Alkalihalophilus pseudofirmus: one gene and its partner. The protein of the gene in region 1 interacts with the protein of each later gene in a pairwise test. Links are inferred from orthologs where the notes say so. Each region holds a gene or a part of one and is shown in the gene's direction. Other genes may lie near its edges. The genes, in order: ftsA and ezrA.

Region 1 (3,984 bases):
CCAGAGAGGCTTGCTAACCGCATGATTGTATCAGAGTCTGTTGAATATTTTGAAATAGATGGTTTCATGTTAACAGTGGAGCAAGTGGGGGACTTAACATTGCCTGGATACGATCAAACACCTCGCGTAAGATATATGGAAGAAGTAAAGGAGGGGTAACATTCGATGTGGCTTCCGTTAATAGGATTACTTCTTGGTGTTTTATTAGGTATAATGACCGAATTTAGAGTCCCTGCAGAGTATTCAAACTATTTATCCATCGCCGTTTTGGCTGCTTTAGATACTTTATTTGGCGGGATTCGAGCGCACTTACAGGAGACCTTTGACTCAAATGTATTTGTGACCGGTTTTTTCTTTAATATTTTACTTGCTGCAGGTTTGGCTTTTCTAGGTGTCCATCTTGGTGTAGACTTATACCTAGCAGCGATTTTTGCTTTTGGTGTGCGACTTTTTAATAATATTGCAGTGATCAGGCGTATGTTACTATCTAAGTGGCAGGCTAAACGAAGTGAAGGACAAGCTTAAAAACCATTAAATTAATGAAAAAAAAAGAAAATGAGCGATTTTAAAAGGAAAACCAAGCTTAATGTTGAATAATTCTAATATTCAACATTTGAGCTTCGGTATGGTAAGCCCAATTTCTAAAAAAACTTATGAAACAATGAAAATCGGGATTAGTTAAAAGGAGGTGCCACAGTTTGAACAACAGTGAAATCTATGTAAGTCTTGACATCGGTACATCCAATGTGCGAGTAATCATAGGAGAAGTGGCCAACGGAACAATTAATATAATTGGAGTAGGAAACACTCATTCTGAAGGAATTAGAAAAGGTGCAATTGTAGATATTGATGAGACTGTTCGATCTATAAAAAGAGCAGTTGAACAAGCTGAGAGAATGGTAGGGCTATCGATTAAACAAGTCATAGTCGGAGTGAATGGCAACCATGTTCAATTACAGCCGTGTCACGGAGTTGTCGCTGTTTCAAGCCCTGACCGTGAAATTGGTGATGAAGATATCGCTCGAGTGATCGATGCTGCACAAGTTGTATCTATTCCGCCAGAGCGAGAAATTATCGATGTTATTCCGAAGCAGTTTGTAGTAGATGGTTTAGATGAAATTAACGATCCACGTGGAATGATTGGTGTTAGGTTAGAAATGGAAGGTACAATTATTACTGGATCTAAGACCATATTACATAATTTACTTAGATGTGTGGAACGCGCAGGGTTACAAATTGCAGATATTTGTCTGCAGCCGCTTGCATCTGGTTCTGTTGCTATCTCAAAAGATGAGAAGAATCTCGGAGTTTGTTTGATTGATATTGGCGGCGGTTCCGCTACTGTATCAGTTTTTGAACAGGGTACACTCCAGTCAACATCTGTTCTTCCAATCGGCGGGGATCATATTACCAATGACATAGCGATTGGCCTGAGGGTGTCGACGGAAGAAGCGGAACGAATTAAAGTAAAATACGGGCACTCTTTTATTGATGAAGCTTCTGATGAGGAGCGCTTTAGCGTTTCTGCTATCGGCAGTGGAGAAAAAGATGAATTCAGCCAATATGATTTAGCTCATATTATTGAACCTCGTATGGAAGAAGTGTTTGAGCTGATCTATAAGGAGATCATGAGGCTGGGCTATCGAGACTTTCCAAGTGGCTATGTCTTAACGGGCGGGACCGTGATGATTCCTGGAGTGTTAGAACTTGCTAAGGAGTTATTGCAAGGTAACGTCAGGGTAGCTATACCTGATTACATTGGTGTACGTGAACCTCAGTACACAACAAGTGTTGGTTTGATACAATTTGCGTACAAAAATGTTAAAATTCAAGGCAAAGAAATTGCTGCTTCTGTAGCAGATTATGAAGCGACAGAACAACCGCAAGATCAGAAACGCAGTACGAAGAATGAAAAAGCACAATCAAGAACAGAAGAAAAACCAAAAGCTAAATCTAAGATGAAGAATTGGTTTAAAGTGTTCTTTGAATAAGAGCGAACGAGGCAATAGTCTGATTAGGGGGACCTTAAATGTTAGAATTTGAAATGGATATGGATCAGTTAGCACAGATAAAAGTTATTGGTGTAGGTGGCGGCGGTAGTAATGCCGTTAACCGAATGATTGAAAATGGACTGCAAGGAGTAGAGTTTATTGCAGTTAATACAGATGCTCAAGCCCTCCACTTATCGAAAGCTGAAACTAAACTTCAGCTAGGCGGAAAGTTAACACGCGGTCTTGGTGCAGGAGCAAATCCTGAAATCGGGAAAAAAGCTGCTGAAGAAAGCCGCGAGCATTTAGAAGAAGCACTTCAAGGTGCTGACATGGTATTTATCACTGCTGGTATGGGTGGTGGAACAGGGACTGGTGCAGCGCCTGTTATTGCAGAGGTTGCTAAAGAAATTGGAGCTTTAACAGTAGGTGTTGTTACACGTCCATTTACGTTTGAAGGCCGTAAACGTCAAACGCAGGCAGCTACAGGAATTCAAGCTTTAAAAGAAAAAGTAGATACACTTATTGTGATTCCAAATGACCGTCTTCTTGAAATTGTTGATAAAAACACACCGATGCTTGAAGCATTCCGTGAAGCAGATAACGTGCTTCGTCAAGGTGTACAAGGTATTTCTGACTTGATTGCTGTACCTGGATTAATTAACCTTGACTTCGCCGATGTGAAAACAATTATGACAGATAAAGGTTCAGCATTAATGGGTATTGGGATTGCTACAGGTGAGAACAGAGCATCTGAAGCGGCTAAAAAAGCCATCTCAAGTCCATTACTTGAAACATCTGTTGATGGCGCACAAGGTGTTTTAATGAATATTACGGGTGGATCTAACTTAAGTTTATATGAAGTGCATGAAGCAGCTGAGATTGTTTCTGCAGCTTCAGATGCTGAAGTGAACATGATCTTTGGTTCCGTTATTAATGAGAATTTAAAAGATGAAATCGTTGTTACTGTTATTGCAACTGGATTTGATGACACTGAAAATAAACCTCAGCGTCAAACACCTCAAAATCAAATGAAACAACAGCAACAACAACAACAAGCAAAACCACAGCAAGAAGAACCTCAAAAAGAATCTAGGTTCCAGCAGCAAGCACCGCAACCTCAAGATTCTTCTGACACATTAGATATTCCTACGTTCTTACGTAATCGTAGAAATCGTTCAAGATAACAAGGGAAGCATCAGCGCCTAGCGCTGATGCTTTTTTTTATGTTTTATACTCTTCGTCCAGAGATAGACATATTCAGTGAAAATCTATCAAAATTACATCGAATTACTCGTCATGAATTGACAGACTAATTAATAGACTTTATATATACTTAATTTCAAAAGAATGGTAAGAAGGGATGCGATGACTCTTTATCTTGATGTAATCTGGTTTCTTAATTTTTGTATTGATTATTTATTAATTGCTCTCACAGCCATTGTACTAAAGAGACGATTTAACCGAATCCGCTTTATAGTTGGCGCGCTTTTTGCATCTTTGATTGTTTTTTTGATGTTCACACCATTAGGCGCTTTATTCTATCAGCCTTGGATGAAAGCAATCTATTCTATATTTATAATCCTTATCGCATTTGGTTTTAAGAGATGGAGTTATTTCTTTCAGGGACTATTGATGTTTTACTTTGTCACCTTTATGACTGGCGGTGGATTGTTTGCTCTTCACTTTTTTTGGCAGACTGAAATTGATTTTCTAGCTGCTGTTTCCTCTCCTGCACAAGCCGGGTTTGGGAGCGGAATCAGCTGGGTGTTTGTAGTCTTTGGATTTCCACTCGTATGGTATTTTTCTAAAGCTAGAATCGAGACGATTGAAGTGAAAAAAATTCATTACGAGCAGCTAGCAATCGTTACGATTCACCTCTTTGGCCAGTCTATTAAAACACAAGGCCTAATAGATAGTGGCAATAAGCTGCATGATCCTATAACACGTGTGCCAGTCATGATCATTGAGACAACTTGCTTAGAGGAAACGTTCG
Region 2 (9,321 bases), 580 kb from region 1 along the record:
TTGTGGAAATGTACCATGGAAAAGATGCTGCTGATGAAGCAAAGAGCTACTTCCAAACAGTTTTTCAAAAGCGTACCCTCCCAACAGACATCCCTGAAGTGAAGTGGAGCGGGGAAGACGCTGTGTGGGTTGTGGAGCTGCTGGTTGAATTGAAGATGATGTCTTCTAAAGGAGAGGCACGTCGTATGGTTCAAAATGGCGGTGTTAAAGTAAATGAAGAAAAAGTAGAAGATGTTCAAGCCCAAATTAAAATAGAAGATGGACTAATCGTTCAAGTAGGTAAGCGTAAATTTGCTAAGCTTGTAACACATTAATAGAAGATAAAAAAAGAAGAACGGGGAATGCGTTCTTCTTTTTTTATTTAGTCAAATAAAAAAGACTCCGGGAGATCCCAGAGTCTTTTTTGAAGCGATTAACGAGAGTAGAACTCAACGATAAGAGCTTCAGTGATTTCAGCAGGAAGTTCAGAACGCTCAGGAAGACGGCTGAAAGTACCTTCAAGCTTCTCAGCATCGAATGTTACGTATGCTGGAGTGAAATCGTTAGCTTCAAGAGCTTCTTTAACAACGCTTAAGTCACGAGATTTTTCGCGAAGAGCAATTGTTTGACCAGGTTTAACACGGTATGAAGGAATGTCAACACGACCTCCATCAACCATGATGTGACCATGGTTAACTAACTGACGAGCAGCACGACGAGTACGAGCAAGACCCATACGGTAAACAAGGTTATCAAGACGTGACTCAAGAAGAATCATGAAGTTTTCACCGTGGATACCAGGCATTTTGCCAGCATCATCAAAGATACGACGGAATTGACGCTCATTCACACCAAACATGTGACGAAGCTTTTGCTTCTCTTGTAGTTGAAGACCGTATTCCGATAATTTTTTACGTTGGTTTGGACCGTGTTGCCCTGGAGCATACGGACGCTTTGCTAATTCTTTACCAGTACCGCTTAGAGAGATTCCTAAACGACGAGATAATTTCCAAGATGGACCTGTATAACGAGCCATAATAAGACTCCTCCTTGTTATTTTGATGTTGCAAAATAACAACCGATGGGTAATCTCTTTAATATGTTCATTTTGCCTTCATGCATCTTCGCTTCGACAGCTAGAAGTTACGTGATGCACCTCAGTTTGCAGCCGCTAATCGAGGAACAAAATGACCGGACATATTAAGTTTACCTAGGCTGTCGTATTTCACACAAATTCGAGTATAAGCTTAATAGGGGCGAAAGTCAAGAGGAAACAAGAAAAGGCGATTCTTGTGAAAATTGTCGGAAGGTTTTCAAAATAATATCGTGGAAAATAATAGTAATGTGTTATAAGTTGATTTATAATGACAGTAACAAATACCTAGAAGGTATAATTGAGAATGGTTTTTTTTGATTACATTATCCTATAGTTTGTGACATTTTCTCTAGATAAGCCTATATGAACCAGTAATATTTAAGAGTAAATTAAGTATTTTCCTATATATGGTGGTGTAAAAGTAGATGAATCCACGGAATGAAGTTACGGTTGGGGAAATGATGACTGTTGATCAATGGTTAAAAGGAGCAGACTATCAAATTAATTTCTATGCATTAGCTTCTTCTTACCATGCCCTCGCATTAAAAGTGGGTAAGCCTAATCATTTAGAGAAGATAGCCATTTATGAAAGAAATAATGAACAATTTGAACTCGTTAAAGGGGAAGAAGCAGATAAAGGTATACATCAGAATAATAAAGAGATCGAGAGCTGGTTCAAAAAGACTCATGATCATTCCATGAAAGTAGTAGAGGGCAGTTTAATTACCACTTCTCCAAGCTGGAATGTATGTATCTCCTTATACTATAAATCGATATTATATGGATTGATTATTCATACTTTCCCTACAAAAAAAGATGCAGATGCGTTTGCTGCAGGACACCTAGAGATGATTCCTTTCCAAACACTATTTGCCCAGGGCTATAATTGCTCGAAATCCACTACCGTCAGCATGAAGAGAGATCTTCTTTTGCAAGTAACAAAGAAGTGTCATGGATCTATGGATATAAACGAAGTATTAAAACAAATTATTACGGCTATTAATCAAGTATTCCCTAATTGGAATGTTCATTTATATTTAACGCATGAGTGGAAAATTGATCATGACCTATCAATTAAACCATTGGTGTATGGAATGGATAACCATAACCGATTGGCCGAGCATGCTTATTTAAAAGGAGAGCTCCAAATAGATAGAAATGAAAAACAACTGAATGTTTTTGCGCCGCTTAGAGGCAAACAAGCGGTTTACGGGGTCATAGAATTAGAGGCTGATACAGACATTGTCCTTCACACACATGACCTCGAGTTTATTAATGTCCTAGCGGATACTGGGGGAAACGCTTTAGAGAATGCCGAGCTTTATCAGCAGTCTAGAAACTTAAATCAAGATCTGCAGCTTATTAATCAAACATCCCACCAGTTAAATGAAAAATTAAGACTAAAAGATACAATTACCTTTATGACTCAACAGATTCTTGTATCATTTGGAGCTGAACAAGTAGGTTTTGTTCTCTTTGAAGAGGGAGAAATTACTGTGTTAGAAGGTAGTACACCTGTTTTCAATGACCCCTCACTCTTAAAGAAGCTCAACCCGCTGTTTATGGAGATGAAATACCATAGAGAACCGCAGTTTGTTGGGGACTCTAAAAGTCACAAGCTCTTTCAGCACTCTTATTATCGAAGTCTTTTAGCGGTGCCGATGATTCAAAGTGGAGTCTTAAAAGGTGTGGTTATCGTGCTGGATCAGAAGCCGTATTGTTTCAGTTACGATCATTTTAAGCTGCTGCAATCTCTCGCACATCACTCTACATTAGCTTTTACAAATGCTATGCTTCATGAGAAGTTAGAAAAACTCGTAATTACCGATCATCTAACCAGCTTATATTCTAGAAGTTATTTAGATCAGCAAATTAGAGCCTCGCTTGAAAATGATGGCTATGGGACGTATCTTCTATTTGATGTGGATAACTTTAAACAGGTTAATGATACACACGGACATCAAATTGGAGATGAAGTGCTTATTCAAGTGGCTAAGATTATGAAGGAAAATATTCGTGATGAGGATATTGCAGCAAGGTGGGGAGGGGAAGAGTTAGCTCTATATCTGCCAAAAGTCAATTTAGAAGATGCTAAAAAAATTGCCGTGCGCATCGTAGAAGCTGTTGAATATCAAACCGAGCCGCCTATTACGGTTTCATGCGGTGTCTCTTATTGGCATCATCATAAAGCTGCCCGCTCGCTAAAAGAATTAATTAAAGAAGCTGATGACGGGCTTTATACAGCCAAAAGGTTAGGTAAAAACCGGATTCATGTGGCTCAAGAGAGTTCTTCACTTAAAGAAGAAGCCTAAAAACATTCATTGTTTTTAGGCTTTATTTAATTTAACTATTATTTTGTTTATATGTGCCGTTCTAATTCTTCAACGAACGCTTCAAGATGTGTTTGATCTTCTTCAGTGAAACGATTTAGTATTGGACTGTCAATATCAAGAACCCCAACTAGATTACCATCTTTTATAATGGGGATCACAATTTCAGAACGTGATGCGGCAGCACAAGCAATATGTCCAGGGAAAGCATGAACATCTTCTATGCGAAGAGTTTTTCTCTCAGCTGCGCTCGTTCCGCATACACCTCTGCCAAGTGGAATACGTACACATGCAGGCAGCCCCTGAAATGGCCCAAGAACAAGCTCATTGTCTTTTAATAAATAGAAACCAACCCAATTTACATCATGCAAAAATTGACTTAATAGAGCACTTGCATTAGACAAATTAGCAATAAGGTCATTCTCTCCTGTTAAAAGAGCATTCAATTGCTTAGTAACTAATTGATAATTTGAAGCAAGATCTCCTTTATAAGCTTCTTGATTAAACATGGCGACTCCCCCAAGCATCTATAGAATTATAGAAAATAGTTTACAGCAAGAGACAAAGGAATACAAAATAATTCACTCTGAAAATACTGGAGGATAAAAAAGAGATTTGGTGGACGCTGTCATGTTATTGCCAGGATTCGTTTTATTGGGCTTTTTTTGTAGAAAAGTTTGACGGGAATGTCGAACAAATCAAAGAGGATCAATCAAAACAATAGAGAAGTAAAAGACTATAGCAAGCAGTTTATTGTTAAGGGGGAGAATGCATGAGTGAAACAACACGTGAGAAGATGAAAGAAGCAGCTGCCCGTTTATTTTATACACAAGGCTATCATGGAACATCGGTCCGTCACATTGCAGAACAAGCAAATGTAAATATTGCACTCGTATCTTATTATTTTGGTGGAAAAAAAGGGTTGTTTGAACTATTAATGACTGAATTTCTAGAAGGATACTTACAGGCAATGAAGGTGGATGAGGAAAAACTTAAAAACCAAGATGCTAGAGATCTGCTGTTAACCATGATGCATTCATTGTTATGCTATCAGCAGAAACATTATCATTTAGCTAGAATGGTACACAGAGAGATGACAATGGACTCGATATTAGTTAGGGAACTTATGTCCACGTATTTGAGGAAAGAAAAACATGATGTAGAGAAAATTATTAGAAAAGGGATGAGAGAGGGCAGGTTTATAGGGCAGCCAGTGGATTTTGTCTTAATTCAAATACGCGGAATGATTACACTTCCTTACTACTCGCCTCAGTATTTTAGAGAACTTTATCAGTTATCTACAACGGAACCTTATTTTATTGACCGCTATGCAGAGCATCTAGTGAGATGGATTGATTCATGCCTGTGCGGAATAAGCGAGCCACGAACCAATCGCATAATAAGCAGGGTGAATTTAGCGTAGAACAGGGGCAGAAAGAATATCCGTATCAAAAAGGGTATCAACCCCGGCAGCCATTCCCTTTACTTGATGAGCATCTGAACCATAAATTAATGGTATACCTAATTGATGAGCAAGAGATGCGATGTCACCAGGAGGATAGGTCACTCCGCATAAAGGCTTAAGTGTACCTGCCCCGTTATAATCAAGGCTGTAATTATGATCATTTATTAATTGGAGAATAGATGTGATATCCTGGCTGTGTAATTCAGTCGCAGGGTATTTTTTTTTGAATTTTTGACAAAGAGTAATATGGCCGATTCTAGTGGGTTTGTATGAACCCAGGTCAGATTTTACTGATTTTTTAACCGTCTCGTAATAATGTTTATATACTGCATCCGTTGAGCCGAGCAATGTTTGACACGTTAAAAACACATGAGGGCTATAATCAATACAATAATATTCGTTATTTATGTTAATAAAATGACAAGATAAAATGCTGTCATCTAGTTTTGGGCCCACCTCATTTAGAAAGGTCGTCGTTTCTTTCTCATATCCTTCAATGAAATCAACTTCCAGGCCGATTAATACAGATAGCTTATTCTTATAAAAAGATTTGACAGCTTGTAAATCCTCTATATAAGACGTCAGCTGGCCATAAGACATAGCGCTGTCCTGCTCTGGGGTAGGGTCAGTGAACCCTTCAGGAAGCGGGGCATGTTCTGTGAATGTGATGCCGGATAAACCATCGCTAATAGCTTGTTCGCAATAATCAGCAAATGTATCAGCTGTTCCATGCGGGCAATAAGGAGAATGGATGTGTCCATCGTGCTTGATCATGAATAAACCCCTTTCATACATAAGATTAATAAGAAGATGTAACTATGATAAAAAGGCATACAAAAGCTTATTTTCATGGTATCATATTACATATCGTATACATAAAAAAATGAATAATTTTGTTTGAAATTAAAGGGTTTTCACGTTTTAGAGAGAATCCATGTAAAGATTATGTCTAATAGTAGTGAATTTTAGCTTATGTAGAGAGGTCATAGTGATTAATGGTGCGGAGCAGTTAATATGTATAAACCAATCATCGAGGCCTTCATAAACAAGACTGATATGATGCTAGAGAAGGGGGTCCTCAAATGACGATGTATGTAATTTATGCGGCAATAGCCGTTATAGCTGTACTATTTGTTATTGGAATGGTATTTAGAAAAAACATCTATAAAGAGGTCGATAAATTAGACGACTGGAAAAATACCATTTTAAACCGTGATATCCCAAGTGAAATTGGAAAAGTGAAGAACTTACATATGTCAGGCGAAACAGAGGAAAAATTTGAATTGTGGCGTAGTGAATGGGACGAAATCGTGGGCGGTATCCTTCCAAATATTGAAGAACAACTATTTGATATTGAAGAAGCAGCTACTAAATATCGCTTTAAAAAAGCAAAGGAATTGATTGCTTTAACGACAGACAGGCTGAACGGGATTGAAACGCAGCTTCAAGTGATGGTTGAAGAAATTAACCAGCTTGTGACAAGTGCTGAACAAAACAGCACTGAAATTGGCTCTGTAAAAGATCAATTCCATACAGTCATGCAGCAAGTATTAAAAAAACGAGGTTCACTAGGTGTAACTGTTGAAACCTTAGATGAAAAACTTGCGCACACAAAACAGCTTCTTGAAGATTTTGATCAAGCTACAGAAGAAGGAAGCTATTTAAAAGCAAGAGAATATCTGAGAGAAGCGAAAGAAGAAGTCGATTTAGTACGACTGAGTGTAGAGAAAGTGCCTGCTCTTCTTGTTCAATTGAAAACGACCATCCCCCAAGAGGTACGCCAGTTGATCCTTGGAATTGAAGATATGGAGAATTCTGGTTATTGTTTAGAACCGTTTGCTCTCATGTCTAAAATTGAATCGATTACGAACGAAAACGAACAACTGCTAGCTGACATTTCTACCTTAGAGGAAATAGAAAGTATGGAAGAGAAGGCAGCTGAGGTAACCGCTCAACTAGATCAGTTATATGAAGTGCTAGAAACTGAAGTTGAAGCAAAACAAGAGGTAGCAAAAGCAGTGCCTACAATGAAAGAGCAGGTTGAGCAAGTAGATGAACAACTCACTCTTTTAATGGAGGAAACGACTCAAGTGCAGTTAAGTTATCGTTTGGCAGAAGAAGAAATTTCCTTCCAAGAGAAAGTGAAAAAACAGTTGAATGAATTAATGCATCAGCTGCAGCTGATTGTAGATGTTTCTGAAAATAACTCTCAAACCTACACGTCTATCTTAGATATGGTAGAAGAATGGATGGAGAAAATCAAACAGATTCAGCTAGATATTGATAAAGGGAAACAAGCACTAAATGACCTTCGTCAAGATGAGCTCGATGCAAAAGAGACACTAATCGAGTTAAGACAAAAGCTGCTTGAGAGTAAACGTCTCCTTCAAAAGAGTAACATACCAGGCCTTCCGCAAGAGGCAGTAGATCACTTAGATGAAAGTGAAATGAAAGTGATTACAGCGGCAAGACAGCTTGAGCAGGTGCCTCTTGAAATGGGGCGTGTCAATGTATTGGTAGAAGAAGCTCTTAGTTGTGTAGAGGAAAATGAACAGCTCATTAAAGATACAATTGAGTCAGCTCAGCTTGCAGAGAGAGTAATTCAGTTTGCTAATAGATACCGTAACAGGTCGGAACGTACTAGAAGCGGATTAATTGAGGCTGAGGAGCTGTTCCGTCAATATGAATACACCGAAGCGATTGAATGTGCTTACCAAGCTGTAAAGGAATTTGATCCATCGATTGTTGAAAAGGTAAGCGAACAATATACCGCATAATAAAAAGTGTAGCATCAAAGCGATGCTACACTTTTTTTGTTCTCGTCCTTTTAACGTTTTGAAACAGCCCAGCCTATGAGAGCCCCGATGATACTAGGAACTAACCAGCCTAAACCTTCTCCGTACAATGGAATCCAGTTAAGGAATGCGAGAGACTCTAGATTAACACCTGCTGTGCTGATCCCATCAAGCAGGCTGATAATAAATGCCCCTATAAGAGCTCCGATATAAATTTGGCGTCTTTGACCAATTTTATGGTGGAGAAATGATAGTGTAATCAACACAATAGCTATAGGGTAAATCGTTACTAGTACAGGTACTGAAACGGCAATTAATTGGCTTAAACCTAAGTTAGCCATGGTGAAACTGAATACACACAAGATAAAAATAATGACAGGATAAGATACACTCGAGAAACGTTTAGCAAAAAATTCACCACATGCCGAAACCAGTCCAATTGATGTGGTTAAACAAGCAAATGTAATAACAAGCGCAAGGATCATCGAACCAGTTGAGCCGAAAAGAGCATTTGCGACTGCTGCTAAAATAGCTCCTCCGTTATCTAAGCGACCAATAGTGGAAACACTGCTTGCTCCTAAGTATCCTAATGATAAATAAACAAGAGATAATCCAACACCCGCTATAATACCTGCTTTAATGGTAAAGGCTTGAATAGCTGCACGGTCTTTAATTCCTCTTTCTTGCAGGCGGTTCATGATGACAATCCCGAACACTAAAGCAGCAATTGTATCCATCGTTAGATAGCCTTCAATAAAACCTGAGAAGAAAGCGCCGTTTTGATAGTTTTCCTCAGCTGCTTCAAAGCTTCCCATCGGGGCAAATACTCCGCGAAGGGAAACGATGGCAATCAATATAATTAATAACGGTGTTAATATTTTCCCGACCCGGTCGACTAATTTGGCCGGATTCAAAGCTAGCCAGAACGTTAGACTAAAGAAAATAAGAGTGGATATAAGTAAAGAAGTAGTGGTTGCTTGTCCACCAGGCAAAAATGGTACCACACCTATTTCATATGCCACGGTTCCTGTACGAGGAATTCCAAAGAATGGTCCAATCGCAAGGTATACAGTGAATGAAAAAATAACAGCGAATATTGGGTGCACCCGGTTAGCTAATTGATGCAGATCTCCATTGACCTGTGAAACAGCAATGATGGCAAGTAACGGCAGTCCCACACCTGTTACAAGAAAGCCTATTATGGCAGGCCAAAGTGCCGTTCCTGCTTGTTGCCCCAGCAATGGTGGAAAGATCAGGTTTCCTGCCCCTAAAAATAGAGCGAACATTAGAAAGCCTAATGCTGCTAAGTCCTTCGTTGGTAATGTACGATTCATAGTTGTCCTCCAACATATAATATAATGGTATAATTTGCACTTGCTTCCATAAATGTAAGCGTATACGTGTTTTTTCAGTCATAAGAGAATTTTCCCTTATCACTTACCGTCGCTTATCGTATCATAAATGTTGCGAATTGTTGAATAGTTTTAAAAAAGAAAGAATAATCAGTTTTTTGATAAAGTTTATTTCACATATCTGATCTCTTTTCTGTCTTGTCATTTAAACATTTTGTGCTAAGATATAATGATGCATACATGGGATGTGTGCAAGAGTTGTGTTTGTGAGAAGATATAATTGTGATGATAGAAGCACAATTTT

Evidence for each region.
Region 2: the proteins of ftsA (region 1) and ezrA interact in binary tests that used the Bacillus subtilis proteins (3 or more experiments, as listed by UniProt). The link is inferred for Alkalihalophilus pseudofirmus from one-to-one orthologs.

Annotation. Positions count from the first base shown.
Region 1 is NZ_CP117835.1:2,679,263-2,683,246, reverse strand. The notes cover bases 1-2,844. They hold ftsA (cell division protein FtsA), read left to right. Parts: upstream 1-698; coding sequence 699-1,991; downstream 1,992-2,844. Other genes in these bases: ftsZ (cell division protein FtsZ), read left to right, coding at 2,030-2,844; PQ478_RS14325 (small basic family protein), read left to right, coding at 166-525; PQ478_RS14330 (DUF881 domain-containing protein), read left to right, coding at 1-159. Outside these bases: more of ftsZ, read left to right, coding at 2,845-3,175; sigma-E processing peptidase SpoIIGA, read left to right, coding at 3,357-3,984. UniProt on the Bacillus subtilis protein: Cell division protein that is required for the assembly of the Z ring. May serve as a membrane anchor for the Z ring. Binds and hydrolyzes ATP. Also involved in sporulation.
Region 2 is NZ_CP117835.1:3,261,694-3,271,014, reverse strand. Bases 5,335-8,299 are described here. They hold ezrA (septation ring formation regulator EzrA), read left to right. Parts: upstream 5,335-5,952; coding sequence 5,953-7,647; downstream 7,648-8,299. Other genes in these bases: brnQ (branched-chain amino acid transport system II carrier protein), read right to left, coding at 7,698-8,299; hisJ (histidinol-phosphatase HisJ), read right to left, coding at 5,335-5,644. In the rest of the region: tyrS (tyrosine--tRNA ligase), read left to right, coding at 1-314; rpsD (30S ribosomal protein S4), read right to left, coding at 413-1,015; PQ478_RS17320 (sensor domain-containing diguanylate cyclase), read left to right, coding at 1,501-3,387; PQ478_RS17315 (GAF domain-containing protein), read right to left, coding at 3,435-3,914; forespore capture DNA-binding protein RefZ, read left to right, coding at 4,178-4,828; more of hisJ, read right to left, coding at 4,820-5,334; more of brnQ, read right to left, coding at 8,300-8,999. UniProt on the Bacillus subtilis protein: Negative regulator of FtsZ ring formation; modulates the frequency and position of FtsZ ring formation. Inhibits FtsZ ring formation at polar sites. Interacts either with FtsZ or with one of its binding partners to promote depolymerization.